3 regions of the Aliiglaciecola litoralis genome follow, and region 3 is predicted to be linked to each of the others. Evidence: predicted binding sites of a transcription regulator. Region 3 holds the regulator's gene; each other region holds the start of a gene.
The links. The regulator FNR, encoded in region 3, switches genes on or off when oxygen is low (the NO sensors DNR and NnrR bind a similar motif). The targets are predictions, from matches to a motif close to TTGATCTAGATCAA.

Region 1: ABD036_RS14475 (YgaP family membrane protein) is a predicted target of FNR. The motif match lies at 3,532-3,545, and genes of this name have one in related genera.
Region 2: ABD036_RS16510 (universal stress protein) is a predicted target of FNR. The motif match lies at 1,958-1,971, and genes of this name have one in related genera.

Annotation. Positions count from the first base shown of each region.
Region 1 covers NZ_BAAAFD010000009.1:29,542-35,125, forward strand. Annotated here, with positions in the region: gene ABD036_RS14455 (TonB-dependent receptor) at 1-553, shown strand, start outside; gene ABD036_RS14460 (Nramp family divalent metal transporter) at 663-1,856, shown strand; gene ABD036_RS14465 (MalY/PatB family protein) at 1,876-3,003, opposite strand; gene ABD036_RS14470 (response regulator) at 3,051-3,422, opposite strand; gene ABD036_RS14475 (YgaP family membrane protein) at 3,599-3,826, shown strand; gene ABD036_RS14480 (DNA polymerase II) at 3,838-5,584, opposite strand, start outside.
Region 2 covers NZ_BAAAFD010000011.1:101,948-107,531, reverse strand. Annotated here, with positions in the region: gene ABD036_RS16525 (hypothetical protein) at 1-742, opposite strand, end outside; gene ABD036_RS16520 (DUF3293 domain-containing protein) at 894-1,331, opposite strand; gene ABD036_RS16515 (hypothetical protein) at 1,384-1,824, opposite strand; gene ABD036_RS16510 (universal stress protein) at 2,173-2,595, shown strand; gene glgC (glucose-1-phosphate adenylyltransferase) at 2,636-3,943, shown strand; gene ABD036_RS16500 (response regulator transcription factor) at 4,026-4,664, opposite strand; gene ABD036_RS16495 (two-component system sensor histidine kinase NtrB) at 4,669-5,584, opposite strand, start outside.
Region 3 covers NZ_BAAAFD010000001.1:160,439-166,022, reverse strand. Annotated here, with positions in the region: gene ttcA (tRNA 2-thiocytidine(32) synthetase TtcA) at 1-352, opposite strand, end outside; gene uspE (universal stress protein UspE) at 458-1,387, opposite strand; gene ABD036_RS00695 (transposase) at 1,778-2,758, opposite strand; gene fnr (fumarate/nitrate reduction transcriptional regulator Fnr) at 2,921-3,628, opposite strand; gene ABD036_RS00685 (sulfite exporter TauE/SafE family protein) at 3,651-4,316, opposite strand; gene ccoS (cbb3-type cytochrome oxidase assembly protein CcoS) at 4,309-4,551, opposite strand; gene ABD036_RS00675 (heavy metal translocating P-type ATPase) at 4,591-5,584, opposite strand, start outside.

The sequences.
Region 1 (5,584 bases), on a different contig from region 3:
TAATCAGATCAACGATTACCTTTTTCAGCAAAATACTGGGTTAGTCTTCGTCGAGGAACACCACGATGAAGCTGAGGAACACGGACACGAACTCGAGGAAGGACTTCCGGTGTTTGTATTTCAGCAGCAAGATGCTGACATATACGGATTTGAAGCCGAAGTTGACTGGCATTTTAACGACAGCGTGCGATTAGAAACTTTTGCTGATTCAACCAGAGCTACATTGCAAGATGGGCAAAACGTGCCGCGAATTCCGCCGTTGCGTATTGGTGCGGAACTTCACTGGGAAAACACCCATTGGCATGCCGAATTGGGCGCAACATATTATGCGAAACAAGATGATATCGCCGAATTTGAAACCCTTACCCAAGGTTACACTCTGGTTAATGCAGCGTTTAGCTATTATATGGATGTAGCCGACAACGAGTTAGTGTTATTTGTGCGAGGAAACAACCTAACCAACGAAGAAGCGCGAGTGCACGCGTCTTTTATCAAAGATGATGCGCCTTTGCCTGGCCGTTCGATTGTTGTAGGCGCGCGACTGCAGTTTTAACCCACATTAGCAATGGCGAACTCTTTTGCCATTGCGTTGGGCTACCAATTTATCGACAAGCTTGCTAACGTCTTGTTTATCAACTTGAAACGATTGAGTTAAAACGTCGATGAAAAAATTTGGTCCTGCCCTACTTGTCACCGCCGCCTTTATTGGACCGGGCACCGTCACCACGGCAACACTCGCAGGCGGAAGTTATGGTTATGCGTTAGTTTGGGCATTAGTGTTCTCCGCCATCGCGACTTTTGTATTACAAGAAATGGCATCTCGATTAGGGTTGGTTACCGGTAAAGGGCTGGCTGAAGCAATTCGAGGGCAATTTTCAGGGATCAGCCAACTGCTCGTCATCGGACTGGTCGTAAGCGCAATTGGCATAGGCAACGCTGCCTATCAAGCTGGCAATCTCACCGGTGCCGCTTTGGGGTTATCGGCAATATCCAAAATAGAACTGACCATTTGGGTTTGGATTCTGGCGGCTGTGTCGACGGGATTACTGATCAGCGGCAAATACAAGGTGATCGAAATTGCATTGATTGCATTAGTGTTTTTAATGTCTTTGGTGTTTGTTATTACCATGATCATGGCGGGTCCAGATTTGTCGGCACTCATGACTGGCTTGGTGTCTTTTTCGGTTCCTTCTGGCAGTACCCTAATGATCATTGCGTTGGTCGGCACAACCGTTGTGCCCTACAATTTATTTTTACATGCCAGCATAGTGGCAAAGCAGACAAAATCTGACAATTTACAACAGTCGGTGTTCGACAATCGGATTGATACTGGGTTGTCAGTTGGACTGGGAAGCCTGATAACATTAGCCATATTGTCCTGTGCTGCCACAGCCTTCTTCGCCACTCAGACGCAAGTAGAGACCAGCAATATTGCGCATCAGCTAACGCCCTTGTTAGGCAACTACGCCAATTTCTTTTTTGCCAGTGGCTTATTCGCGGCGGGTCTTACTAGCGCCATTACCGCACCGCTGGCAGCAGCGTATGCCGTATCTGGTGCCATGAATTGGCCTACTCAATTAGATAATAAACGTTTTAAAGCAATTTGGTTGACGGTGATGATCGCGGGCGTGGTGTTTGCCAGTTTAGGCATCAAACCACTGGCGGCTATCCTGTTTGCCCAAGCGACCAATGGCTTGTTGCTGCCGGTAATCGCCGTGTTTTTAATTGTCGCGTTGAATAACCGAGCTTTAATGGGTGAGTACAAAAACGGGATTTTTAGTAATACATTGGGAGGCGCTATCGTGGTATTTGTCTCCGCATTGGGGCTATATAAGTTGATTAGTTTATTTTTCTAATCAACTTACCCGCAGCAAATTACCCTTTAAGTCGACCAAAGGCCTCAACCAGCATGCTTCTTGGACAGCCAAAGTTAATCCGAACATATTGCTTGTTACCAAAATCAATGCCCGGCGAAGGACCAACACCCCGTGCTTCGAAATAGCTTTGGGGATTGTCGACTTCGAGTCCAGTGGCATCAATCCATGCTAAATAAGTTGCTTCGACCTTTAAAAGCCGAAGGCCGGGTATGCTGTCAACTTGTTGCTGAATATAGTCAAGGTTACCACGAAGGTAATCAAGCAATTGCTGGTGCCATTGATCACATTGGGTAAAGGCCGCCTCAGTGGCAACCAAGCCCATCACATTCGCCCAAGGCACAAAGCCTTGCATTGCAGACATGAACTGCGTGCGTAAATGCGCATTGGGAATAATCGCAAAAGACGTCGCTAAACCAGCTATATTGAAGGTTTTACTCGCAGCCATTAGCGTGACCGAATTATTTTCAAGCCCCGTAATTTTGCCTGCTGGCAAATGCTTCTTCGACTCATCTAACACCAGATCACAGTGAATTTCATCTGAGCACAAAACCACATCATTGGCCCGACATATCGCCGAAACACGATCCAGTTCATTCTGGCTAAGCACTGAGCCTACAGGGTTCATCGGGTTGCACAGAATAAGCAATTTGCTCTTAGGGTCGGCCGCCTGCTGTTCCAATTGTGCGAAATCTAAGGTCCAGCGCCCTGCCACTTCCACTGTATTGATTTCGACGCGCTCTAACCCATTGATAGATGGGGCGGCGCGCAGTGGAGGATAATTGGGAGTTTGCAGCATCACTTTATCGCCAAGCTTACAATAAGCCTTGCATGCCACATTAAACGCAGGCACAACGCCTGGCGTCCAGACGATCCAGCTAGTTTCAATCTGCCAATCGTGTTTATCAGCAAGCCAACGTTTTACTGCGTTATTGGCAGGTTCATATTGGGCTGGCAGTGTGTAACCAAAAAGTCCATGCTCAACACGCTTTTGTAAGGCATGTACTATAGGGCCTGGGCTAGCAAACTCAGTATCTGCAACCCACATAGGTAAAACGTCCTTACCTTTGTATTTTTGCCACTTAAAAGAATAGGTAGAAGATCGATCAATGATCTCGTCAAATTGCATGAAATATCCTTAAAACAGATGCTAACAATGGTTCGATGGATGCTTACTTAAGCATCAAGAAGCCGCTTAACTTTTTCAGTCAGATCATAATTTTTAAATGGTTTTGCAATGAAATCAGACACCTTCGCTTTCCTTGCTGCAATCACCAAATCGCGGGTTGCGTTACCGGTTAGCAATAGAAATGGTACTTGTTGATTTTTTTTGCGAATAGCGGCCAATACTTCTAATCCATCGTGCTCAGGCATTTGCCAATCACAAATGACCAAGTCCGTCCCCTCTAGTCCATCCTTTTCAATATAGCGAATGGCTTCAGAACTATTAGACATAGTGCAGACTTCACCTTCAATAAATTCATCGAGAATTAATTGAAGCAGTTCCAAAGTAATTACATCATCATCGATAACAAGAATATTATGCAATACAGAGTACTCAAATCAATAAACTAATGCGCATAAATATACCCTTTGGCAAATGGTTTGAACATCCCCTTTTAATAATTAACCTAAACTGAAGGATATTTACTGCCATTTGATTCAGATCAATACGCTATGTCATAGATACCACTAAGATAATCTCATTAACTTTGGAGATTATGATGAAACAAAATGTCGGAATATTAGACACAGCAATTCGCTCTATTCTAGCCTGCGCTTTACTGGCAATATCTTTGGAAGGATTCTATAGCGATACCGTCAACATTATATTGGCGCTACTCGGAACCGTATTATTCGTATCAAGTAGTTTTGGCGTTTGCCTAATCTATCGAATATTAGGCATAGATACTTATCCTGATTTTAGCGACGACTCCTATCATCCTCGGTAATTTTAAGCTGGCTAAAACAGTCCCATCTGTTTGCTGGTCATTTGTTCAAAAGATAGATTGATAAATGGCAATATACCTTCTGCAATAGGTTTGATTTGCTTTTCAATATAGTGTTCATAATCTAATGGTGAGGTTACATATTCTGCTGGTTGTGGACCATCAATAGTGATCACATAATGGATCCAGCCTTTATGTTGATACCGCAGCGGTTTACCCAAGCGTTGATTGTTTTCATCTGCTAATCGCGCGGCTTTGACATGCGGGGGGACGTTTTTAGTATATTGGTCTAAACGTTGCCTTAGTCGTTTACGGTAAACTAAGGCCTCATCGTTACGCCCTTGGCGAATTGAATCTATCGTGTCTTTGAGAAAAGCGCTGACATCTTGTTTATCAAAGACCATCTGATACAAGGTTGTTTGGAATGATTTAGCCATCGGTGTCCAATCTGAGCGAACCGTCTCTAGCCCTTTAAATACTAATTCTGATTCGCCGTTTTCTTTGCATTTTATCCCTGCATAACGCTTCTTACTGCCCATTTCAGAGCCCCGAATGGTGGGCATTAAAAACGTCGAAAATAAAGTTTCAAATTCAATTTCTAAGAAACACTCAAGTTGTAATTCGTGTTTTAGCTTGTGCTGCCAACGCTGATTGATCAATTTCTGTAAATCTAAGCCAATTTGTTTAGCTTGCTGTGCTGTTTGAATATTCTCAAGCCACACAAATGTTGAATCAGTATCACCGTAAATTACCTTGTAACCTAGAGCTTCTATCCAGCCCGCGGTAGTCTGCATTATTTCGTGGCCACGCAGGGTTATCGAGCTTGCTAAGCGGGTATCATAAAAAGGACACCCACCCGAACCCAGTACACCATAAAACGAATTCATAATGATCTTAATCGCTTGCGAGCGCGCAGAGTCTAGATTCTTTTTTGCTTGGTCACGCTGCTGCCACAAGCTGGCAATGATATCCGGCAAAAAGTGTTTATCTCGCGAAAACGCGGCGCCGCGAAAACCCGGTATCGCCTTATCAGGATCAGCCAATCCTTCAATCAGTCCCATAGGATCAATTTTAAATGTGCGAATAATAGAGGGATAAAGGCTTTTGAAGTCGAGCACCAATACGTTGTTATATAATCCCGGCCGTGAATCCATAACGTAGCCCCCGGGACTGGCAAGGCCGCCGTCATGCGGGCGATTCGGTGAAACATAACCCGCGCGATGTAATTTGGGCAAATATAAGTTGATGAAAGCCGCGACCGAGCCGCCCATTCGGTCTAACTCTAAGCCCGTTATTTGGCTACGAAATACCAAATAATCGATAAGCTTAGTGTGTTCGAATATGCGCTCAACTAAAACACAATCCTGCAAATTGTACTTGGCCAGTTTGATTTTATTGTGATGAAAGTCATGGGTGATGGCGGCGACTCGATTGTCTACATCATCGCTGTCTTTCCCCTCGCCAAACAGTGACATAGCAACATGCTCAAGGGTGAAATTGTCAAACTGATAGGTGGCGGTTTTTAAACTGTCGATGCCATCAATCACCAGTCGCCCTGCGATACTGATAAAAGCCTGATTACTGTCGTTGCGGCCATCGCGAAATACCACATCACTTTGGTCTCGACCTAAGTTTAACTTGATATTATGCAGATTGGCGCGTGTCACCAGCACCCTAAAGTCAAAATTAACAATATTCCAACCAATAATAATGTCGGGATCAAAATCGCCGATCGAAGCAACTGTTTGAGTTAGCAAACTC
Region 2 (5,584 bases), on a different contig from region 3:
TGGTCAGTGGCCTAACGAGCAATGATAAATGTGCTATCTCAAAACGCTCATTGTCACATTCATCGAAAGGGTCGTAGTAAATTGCGTGGACAGACGATAACTGCGCTGCATATTGTGTCAGCAGGCTTAGTAATGTTTGTTTTAAAATCTCACCTAATTGGCCTTTGAATTTACCGGCAAACTGGCCACATCCTAATCCCGGAATGGTAATGATTGTTTTAACACCTTTCGCCCGCGCTACTTCATTAGCGTACAGCAAACAAGGTAATAAGCGTCGTTCGTACAAAGTGCGAAAGGCTGGAAAATTAATTTGATCATCAGTAATGACTTCCGACCAATCGGCCGGCAGATGGCCAGTTCCATTTCTTAATAACGCGCCAGGAGTGTAAATTAACAGTGCGTTGAATGGAGATGAATGAGTAGCAGGGGAGTAATGCAGGCCATTATCAAATACCTCAACTTCCATCGCCATTGAGATATCACCAAGCAAGGTCAATTCGGCAAGCTTCCAATCTGAACCATCACCAAACACACTACTTTCAGCAAAGATTTGTGTTTTTTTAGTGTTCAGTAAACATTCGATAAATTCAGTCACGGAAAGCGACGCCAACGATCTAGTCGCTAGACATTTTTGTAGTCGTTTGCCGGCTATTTGTTTAGCTGATTTTAGCTCGTCTAAATATGCTTGGGCTTTGGCGAAGCTCGTGCTAGCAAGTAAGTTCACATAGCTTGGATTATTCATGTTCAATTCCTGCACTCCTTGTTGTTTAAACATTCATTATTCTATTGTATCCGTGTTTTGAAAAACGATATTATTTTATAACCTTCTGAAATAACGAAGCTTTTTTATTCTAAAATATTGAGCCATTCGCGATTAAGGTGTATTAGCAATGCTATCTAGGAACATAATGTTGTGACGCTAATACATACAATTGCGTGGGTTGCCTTGTCGTGAGTTTCAAGAACGCATTTTGACCAAAATCTGCCGCTAAATTTTTGATCCACAATTCGTCATCAGTAAAAATAAGGTAGCTGACCTCTTTTGGCCACGTTTGCGCTTCATCTGTGCCATATCCGCTTAGATAAACACAGTTCCGCTGATGTAGCAGGTCTAAAAATCGAGCATGCCTTTGGATATTCTCATCATCACTTAGTAAACAGCTAAGCGGGTTCTCTGGCGTAATAAAATAGCCATTGTGAACCTTGTGATGACTGAGTAATCTGTTCGCTATTTCGCAGGTTTCACCTACCTGAATGGGGTATTCTTGACCTTCATATTCAACAATATATTTTGCGCAGTGATAGGCTGTTAAGAGTTTGTCGTCAATCATCTTGCATTACTCAATTTGTGCGAGTATTCCCGTATCTCACAATCAAAGAAATTTAGTCCGTTTCCTTTTTGCGATTTTTGACAAAATTTCGAATACCAAGGTAAACCACTAAGCCACCAATAGACGACACTAGTACCGGCAAGAAAAAGAATTGCCAAAAATTCACAATATGATGTTCAGTCGCGCGCTCCCCGGTTTTTAGAACGCTTACATTGTCTGTTACTTGCCACTGGCACCACCATTGGTTTTTTACCGAAAAGGTGCCTTCAATTTCAACTCCTGACTGAGTTTTTGCTATAGGCACCCAACCACCAAGAATGCGGTTGTTGGATGCTTTGGCGCGCTTTTCACAATGTGAGATTGACGCTGAAAGCGTTTCTGATTGAATAACAATAGTTACTTTTTCGGCGATTAACCAAGCCCCAAAAATGGCTGGTGAATAAAACATCCCAAGAAGCATTATTTGCATGACTTTCACGAATACGTTTTCCATTTAGGGCCTTTCCTCATGCAATAAGAGCTCTCGCCTAAAAGTTTAGCTGACGCAACGCTAGCATGATCAATATTTTAGATTCTTACTCAAAGGCCAACTCCACGTTACTTTTGATTTCTTGGTGTTAGCTTAATTGACCTGGATCAATCTACCGATTTGTATATTGGCTCTAATAGACTGGTAGGGACTAATAAAAATTTATAGTTACTTTTGCTATCAAAAAACATCAAAAGCCTACCAACGAAAAATAATATGGGTTGCAACTACGAGTGTATTCTTAGTCTAAGGAAAACAACCGAATTGAAGCGAAAACTTAATTGATCAACCACTTTGAGATGGAGAGGCGATATGCAAAATTATAAGAACATATTAGTGGCTTTAGATATCTACCGAACTTATGAGTCCGTTGTCGAGCGAGCGCTCAAGTTAGCGAAAAAACCAGCCGACCTATCTTTGTTATACGTCGCAATGCCGCACGTATATTTTGAACCTTATGGTGCAGCGTTTGATGCAAACGTTGTCGAGGACCTTCATGCACAATCGCTGCAGAAACTGAACGCGATTGCCTCTCAATATAAGATCCCTGCGACACACGTACATTGTGTTGTTGGTCACCCTGCAGATGAAATCCATAACAAGGCTGAAACCCTCAAAGCAGATTTAATTGTGCTAGGAACCCACGGTCACAGTGGTTTAAAACTTTTATTAGGTTCAACTGCTAATGCCGTATTACACGGTGTGCAAAGGGATGTACTAGCCGTGAAAGTGTGAGATTAATCTCAATAAAGCGTGAATTAGAGGAGTAAGTTCAATGGTTACCTCCAGCACTCGATTTGTGAGCCAATTAACAAGAGATACACTTGCCTTGATATTAGCGGGGGGTAAAGGAACACGGCTGTGCGAATTAACCCAAATTCAGGCTAAGCCAGCGTTAAACTTTGGCGGTAAATTTCGGGTGATTGACTTTCCCTTGTCTAATTGCGTCAACTCTGGAATTCGACAAATCGGTGTGATGACACAATATCGACCTCATACACTGATCCGGCATTTAGCTGCGGGTTGGAGCCATCTCAATCGCGACCTTGGCGAGTTTGTTGAGTTGCTGCCTGCTTCTCAGCACAGCACGGCAGACTGGTACGAAGGCACGGCAAACGCGACCTATCAAAATATTGAATTTATTCGAGATCACAACCCCAAGTATGTCGCGGTGTTATCTGGCGATCATGTGTATAAAATGGATTATGCAGACATGCTAGCGCATCATGCACAAAGTGGCGCAGATATGACAGTATCGTGCATTGAAGTACCTCTAGAAGATGCTGCCGGCACCTTTGGCGTAATGTGTGTTGATAAAGATAATCACATAACGGATTTTCATGAAAAACCGGAGCATCCCTGCCCATTAAAAGAGAGGCCTGGCTATACCTTAGCTTCGATGGGAAATTATGTATTTAACACCGATTTTCTTATTAAACACTTACTAGCAGATGCTGCGAATCCAGAGTCTGAACATGACTTTGGCAAAGACATTATTCCCGCTTTAATTAAAGATAATCAAGTTGATGCTTTTAGGTTTAAGGACTGTGAAAATAATTCGCAACCCTATTGGCGAGATATCGGAACTCTAGACTCCTTCTGGCAAGCCAACATGGACTTAATTGCGGTGACGCCGCAATTGAACATCTACGATGATAACTGGCCAATCTGGACTCATCAAAAGCAGCGTGCGCCAGCCAAATTCGTATTTAACGACGATGGACGCAGAGGCTATGCGTTGGATTCGGCCGTTGCCAGTGGTTGCATTATTTCAGGCGCCATGGTCAATAAGTCACTTATATCGACTGATGTACACGTGCATTCTTACAGCTCAGTTGAAGAGTCCGTCATTTTGCCCAAAGTCGATATTGGTCGACATGTCACTATTTACCGCGCCATCGTGGATGAGGGATGTAAAATACCGGAAGGGATGACAATCGGGGTCAATAAAGAGCTGGATAAGCAAAGAGGCTTTCGTATTAGTGAGCAAGGGATCACCTTAGTGACTAAAGAGATGCTGAACAAAGATGCGGCCGTTGGCGGACAATTGCCTGATGGTGCCTTACGGCTAATCTCGGCGTGAAAACTAAAATATCATGGCCGCAGCAAAACTCTAGACAAACCGACAAGTCGTTTAACTTGTCCTATGTTTGAGGTTGAAAAGACTAATCCTGTGTCAATACCATAGTAACCAAATCCGCTAAAGAGGTAGCCTGCATTTTTTCCATCACGTTTGCGCGGTGGATGTCGATAGTTCTCTGGCTTAAATGTAATTCTGTCGCTATGGTTTTATTCGCTTGCCCAGATATGACTCTGCGCATCACTTCTTGTTCACGACTCGTTAAGGAATGAATGCGTAGTGCAACCTCTCTTGCATACAGTATATTTTGTTGCGATTGGATGTTTTGCTGTATTGCGCTTTGAATACAATCGATTAGTTCCTGTTCACGGTAAGGTTTTTGAATAAACTCAATGGCTCCTTCTTTGATCGCTTGTACCGCCATGGGGACATCACCGTGACCAGTGACGAATATAATCGGTAGATTACAACCTAAGTCTTTTAGCGCTTGCTGGCACTCAATACCACTGATTCCTGGCATGCGGACATCCATCACCACACAACCGGTTAGTGTATGTATTTCGGTTGCAGCTATCGCGTCTAAAAATTCTTGACCATTAGAATAAGTTGCATTGTTGATATTTAACGAATTGAGCAGTGTTTTTAGCGAGTCGAGTACCGCTTCGTCATCATCTACGATATGCACAACGGGATCAAAATCAGAGGTTGTAGAAGGATTTATCATTCAGCTACTCAATATAAGAACTATAGGGCTTAGCTGGCAATTCAATCGCAAAAATACTGCCATCAGGGATACCGTGACAATGTTTTAATTTACCACCATGGGCAGCGATTATCGACTGGCTTATGGTTAATCCCATTCCCATACCTTGTTCTTTGGTGGTAAAAAATGGATTGAATAGGGTGTTTTCATGTTCTTTCTTAACCCCATGTCCTCTGTCGATCACGGCCACTTCAATCATTTCATTGGTGATCCAGCGCGAATGTATCAAAACCGGCTGTTCGTGCTGTTCTGCCATTGCGTCTATGGCATTGTTAATCAGGTTGAATAGCACCTGTTGTAGCTGAATGGAATCAACCGTTAATTCAGGCTCTGGCTCTTTGGTGAGATGCAATCGAATGCCGTGTTCTAGTATCCGGGTATCGACTTTGGCCAGTTCAATGGTGTCGTGAATTAAGCTATTTAAACGCACCGTTTCCCGTATCGGGTCGCGTTTGGATACAAAGCCTCGAAGCCTGCTGATCACTTGTCCAGCTCGGAATGCCTGATCTGTTATTTTTTCCAGCACCCTTGCCATGTCAGTGTTGAATTCCGGTTTAATATCGTCGTCGTGCGCTCGCGAGAGCATGTTGCGACAGGCTTGAGAATAGGAAGATATGGCCGTCAACGGCTGATTTATCTCATGGGCGATCCCTGCAACCAATTCACCCATAGTCGTTAATCGCGAAGCGTGAGCAAGACGTTCTCGATTAACAATCGCCTCAGAACGAAGTTGAACCCGTTCGGTTATGTCACGAATAATTCCGACAAACTGTCGATGGCTTGATTGTTTGACTTCACCAACGGTGAGCTCGATTGGAAATATTTCACCGTTTTTTCGACGGGCATTCACTTCACGGCCAATGCCGATGACACGCTTTTCG
Region 3 (5,584 bases):
CTTCCGGAATTTTGTCTTTGACAATGGAGTAGGTGTCTTCAGTCACAATGTGAAAGTCTACATTGAGTTTAGACAGATATTCTGGCAACACATGATCGGGAAAACCCGGTTGTTTTTGGTCTAGGTTTACCGCTATTAATGTGAAATCTATGGGGGCCGTTCGCTGCTTCTGCAGCAAAAGATCGAGCATGGTGTAGCTATCTTTGCCGCCGGATAGACACACCATAACCTTATCGCCTTGTTCTATCATATTAAAGTCAGCGATAGCCTTACCGACTAGACGACTCAGCCGTTTTTGAATTTTGCTATCATCGTTTTTGGGTGTGGCAAAATTGTGGCTAGGTTGGTTCATGCGGATCCTTTGAATCTCATCTACGGCAAAGCTGGACATTATACCAGCCACACTACCGGTGACAAACCTATTATCAGAGTATTTACCTATAGTTCAATACTTGTTTTAGCGCTTAATTGGGCATTCAAAACCGTCTGGTTTGAGTGCTAACACATCGCAATCAAGTTTATCAATTACGTGTTCAGCGGTATTTCCTATGAGCGCTGCCGTTATTCCTGTTCTTCCCACAGTGCCAATAATGACAAGTTCGGCATCAATCTCATTAGCCACATCAGGAATAACATTCTCTGGTAACCCTTCTCTAATGTACAGGTGGTTAACATCAATCGGAAATTGTTTGGCGTGGGCATGCATACTATCGGTGTGGTGTTTCTTGACCGCTTCTGTATAACTAACCGGATCAAATTCAGGTATTTCAATGGCAATATTAACGGGTGTCCCAGGGTAGGAGTTAACCAAATGTACATGCCCATTTAGTAACTCACTAAACTTGAGCGCCATGTGGGTCATTTTAACATTTAGGTTTTGATGTTCATCATCTTCAGTTCCCGCATCCACAGCGGCAATGATGTTGCCGTCTTCAGGCCAGTCATGATCTTTTACCAATAACACCGGAACCGGAGATTTACGCAACAAGTGCCAATCAGTTGGCGTAAAAATGACAGATTTAAGGGTATCGTGTTGCTTAGTGCCTTTGACAATAATGTCATAGTTATTTTCAACCACTTCAAATAAAATACTTTCAAAGGGGCGGTTATGCCAGACCACTTTAATATCGATTGAAATAGCGCCATCACATAAAGGTTGTATGATGCTTTCAAGCCAATCCGTTCGATCATCCACCACAGCTTGACGCATGGTTTCTCGTTCATCCACCGAGAGCATAGTGGTTAACTCATATGAAAAGTCGTAAATAGTTAAAAACGCGGTAATACTTGCTCCGGTTTTGTGGGCCAATAAGATGGCTCGCTGCAATGATTTCTGTTCCAGTGCTGCTGGATCTATAACTGCAAGAATTTTATTAAACCTAGCCATAACGATTTCCATTTCCATGATAGAACGAGTTAATCTTAAGTGTAAGAACAGATCCTTAGAATGCCAACTTAGTATGACAAATACTTAAAAGAACCAAGCCTTTGTGCAAACCTTCCATAAACTTATTAATGGTACGAACGTGGCGCTCAAAAAATTAAGAAAATAATTGAGACACTCATTTAATAATTGAGACACTCACTATAAGAAGGTATAAAACAATTACAGAGCTCTGTAAAATTCAAGGTGTGTCTTTTCTTAAACCGCGAATTAATTGGCTGTTTTCTTATTTTGGTTGAGGTGTATGCTGAAAATCGCCTTATTTCTCAAATAACAGGCAGCCGGACTTAGCAACATTGAGTTGATGGGTGTTTATTTTGGATTGGATTGTTTCTAGGCATGTTGCAATAACGCTCTGGCCTTTGCCATCCCTCGTATGCGTTGATGCTTTGTGTGTTGTTTGAATTGTTGAAGCATGTGTTCACTGCCTACAGCGGTGTAGAAGTGTTGTTCAAACTCGGTCGTTAGGGTTAACCACTGCTCGGTATTCAGACCAAGACTGTTTAGAATGGAGCTGTGTTGCGGCTTGATATGACCTGCTTTATCCTGACGAATACACTTGCCCGTTCTCTCAATCAGCTCACAGTAATCGATTAGGCTATACGCGATACCTTTAGGCATGTCTTTTTTGTGATTGCCTACAAAGCGCATTAAGGTGCGGGGCTGTTCACCTTTGATAAGCGCGTGAATACGTCTTTGAATGCTGGTGTGTTTTGAGGTTTCAGGAGTGCTGTCCATGTTGGCTCGAATAGGGTTTAAGTCGACATAGGCCATACAGGCTACTAGCGCACTTTCATCTAGCAAGGCTTGGGATTTAAAGCGTCCTTCCCAAAACCGCCCCGTACAGTCATCTTCTTTGTTCGCCTCACGGGCGATGTGCTCGTTCAGATTGCGCATCAGCCAACTGATGTCGTATAAGCGTTGACGGTAAATAGTGACCGTTTGCTCCAGACTCACAAGCTCAGCATCACTGAGCGGCTCGCCTTTATGATATTGTTGACTCAATAAGGTGCCTTGATACAACTGATGCCAACGCCTAATCACCTCAGTCATCGACCAGCTATCCGCGGTTTCTTTATCCACACACAGCACCACATGGGTATGATTACTCATCACCGCATACGCACAAATATCAATGGCGAACACTGACGCTAAAAACAACAAACGTTTTTCTACCCACGCCCGGCGATGTTCAAAGCTTTGTCCAGTAAACGAGTCTTCACCGCACAAAAAAGAGCGACGAACACAGCGTGAAACACAGTGGTAGTAAGGAGTATCAATTAAACTGATTTGGTTTTTGCGTGGTTGGGGCATAACAGACCATCCTTGGTTGTTTGGTTACCCTAAACTTAGAACAAAATGGCCGTTTCGCCATTTTTAACGTGGGTGTCTCAGTAAAACTGGACTTTAAAAGTGGGTGTCTTAATAAGAACTGTTATTTTTATGGTGGGGCTGCGATAGTTTGCGATCTTTAATTCACTCGGTTTTCTGTCTTAATGCTTGTGGCTTTAGTATTTGGATCAGTTTGCCGTCCACCAGTATGATTTTTTCTTTTTGTAACCGGGTGAGTAATCGACTAATGGTTTCAACAGTCAAACCAAGATGATTGCCAATCTCACTTCTTGTCATCGGCAAGTTGAAGTCCGATGGTGAAAATCCTCTGGCAGCAAATCTATCTGACAAGTTAAGCAGTAAGTAAGCGATACGCTCTTCTGCCGTGCGTTTGTTCAGGAGCATCATCATGTCATGATCTGATTTAATTTCAGTGCTCATGATTTTAAGCATTTCTTTTCGAAGTGAGGGCAGCTTAACACTCATTTCATCAAGCTTATCAAAAGGTAATTCGCAGACCATCGACGTTTCCATGGCTTGAATGAAACTTTGATATTGTTCGGTACATAAACCGTCGAACCCTACTATGTCCCCTGGGAAATGAAAGCCCGTAATCTGCTGTTGGCCATCTGGTGAGATAATATAAGATTTAAACGAGCCACTTCGTACCGCAAACAACGAAGTGAATTTCTGCCCAGGTGAGGTAAGCTGGTCGAGTTTGTGCAACGGTTTTTTGCGTTCAACAATGTCATCTAAGCTTTGCATTTCGGTCTGATTCAACGCGACAGGAATACAAAGATGGTTGAAGCTGCAATTTTGGCAGCGAATACTGAAATCAGATGTGGCCTGCATCAATGACTCATGAGAATGACTTTTACCAATTATGGATTGCTCGATAGGTTAAAAGCAAGCCGAATATGGTGAGGATGGTTGCGACGGATTGCCTAACGAATCTATTCGCCAAATAGTGCCTTATGGTTTTAGCACTGGCGCCCATAGCAAGCATAATGGGTAGGGTGCCTAAACCAAACAATAGCATCGTAAGAAAGCCAATTTTTGCACTGCCCGACGCGACACTCCACGTTAAGGTTGAATAGACCAAGCCACAGGGTAGCCAGCCCCAAATCATGCCATATGGTAGTGCATATATTGGATGTTTGAAGGGGATAAAACGTTTTGATGCCGGTTGGATCAATCTCCAGAAATAACCGCCGAGTTTTTCAATTCGGGTCAGCCAATTTAACCACTGCCCAATATACAGTCCCAATAGGATCATAAATACGCCGCCTAGTAGGGGCAAAAATTGCGGATTTATCCAACTTCGACTGGACACCATACTGCCTAAATACCCGGCGATACCGCCAGCAATTGCATAGGATAAAATACGTCCTCCATTGTAGGCCAACATATAGGGAAGGGGGCTTTGTGCTTTTGGTAGCATGAAGGTAAATGAAGTGACAATGCCACCGCACATTCCAGCACAATGGACACTACCAGCAAGTCCAATCAATATTGCGCTATACCAGCTTATATCAGTCATCTTTGCTTATGTTGTTATTGATATCGATGCTTTTGTTATGTTTTTTGAGAGCTTGAGGCTGTTCTTCCGTTTGTGGCTCTTGGTTTGGAGATGCAAGATCATCATCAAACAAAATACTTAATCCTTGTCTTTCTAGATCTTCAAATTGATCATTTTTTACAGCCCAAAAAAATACGCCAATAGCAACTAACACTAAAATAATCGCGATTGGTATTAACACATAAATGATATTCAAGGCGTTTCCCGTTAGTCTTAAATCAACTTGCTGAGGTAATTATCTTAATAATCTTACTGAATTTGTGACCACGATAATAGAGCTCAATGACATTCCTATCACGGCCATCCACGGGGTTAGCAATCCAGCGATAGCCAGAGGTAAGATCAACAGATTGTAGCCTATTGCCCAAAGCATATTCTGTTTGATTTTTTTGCGTACTTTAATTGACATAGCAAACAGCTGATTGAGGTTTATCAGATCTGGATTTAACATCACTACATCAGCTGAGCGTTTTGACATATCAGCGGCGCCTCCCATAGCGACAGACACATCCGCTGCGGCGAGTACTGGCGCATCGTTGATACCATCCCCCACCATTAACACTTTAGCACCTTGAGCCTGTAAGCCTCGAATATAGTCAAGTTTTTGATGAGGTAATTGTCTGTATAACCGGTCACTGATTGCTAATTTGGACGCGATGGCTTCAACATTTTTTTGCGAATCGCCACTGAGCATTATGATCCGCTTATGTTTGAGACTATCAATCAATTGTTTGGCATCTTCGCGTAAGCGATCCTTGATAGCAAAGGTGGCTACCAGCCTATTAGCCTGAGTTAACACTATGCAATCATCTGCCACACTAGAAAGCTCAGGGATATCACTTTTAATATACTTTACATGGCCAATTTGTACTTTGCTACCAGCGTAAACGCCAGTGACGCCGCGACCGATATCACAACTGACCTCACTTATTTTATAAGGTTGAGTATCGGTAAAAGCATTAGCTATCGGGTGTTCTGAATATTGTTCTAATGCTGCCGCTAATTTCAATGCATGTTGTCTATCGTAATTGTTGAACAATTTAATATCTGAAATTGAGAACTTACCGTAGGTAAGGGTACCGGTTTTATCAAATACCAGCGTATCCACATCAGGAATAAGGTCCAGTACATCAGCTCGTTTAATTAACAAACCATATTCGTTTAGTTTGGCGATTGCACTGGTCAATGCTGAAGGCGTCGCCAAACTCAGTGCACATGGGCAGGTCGCG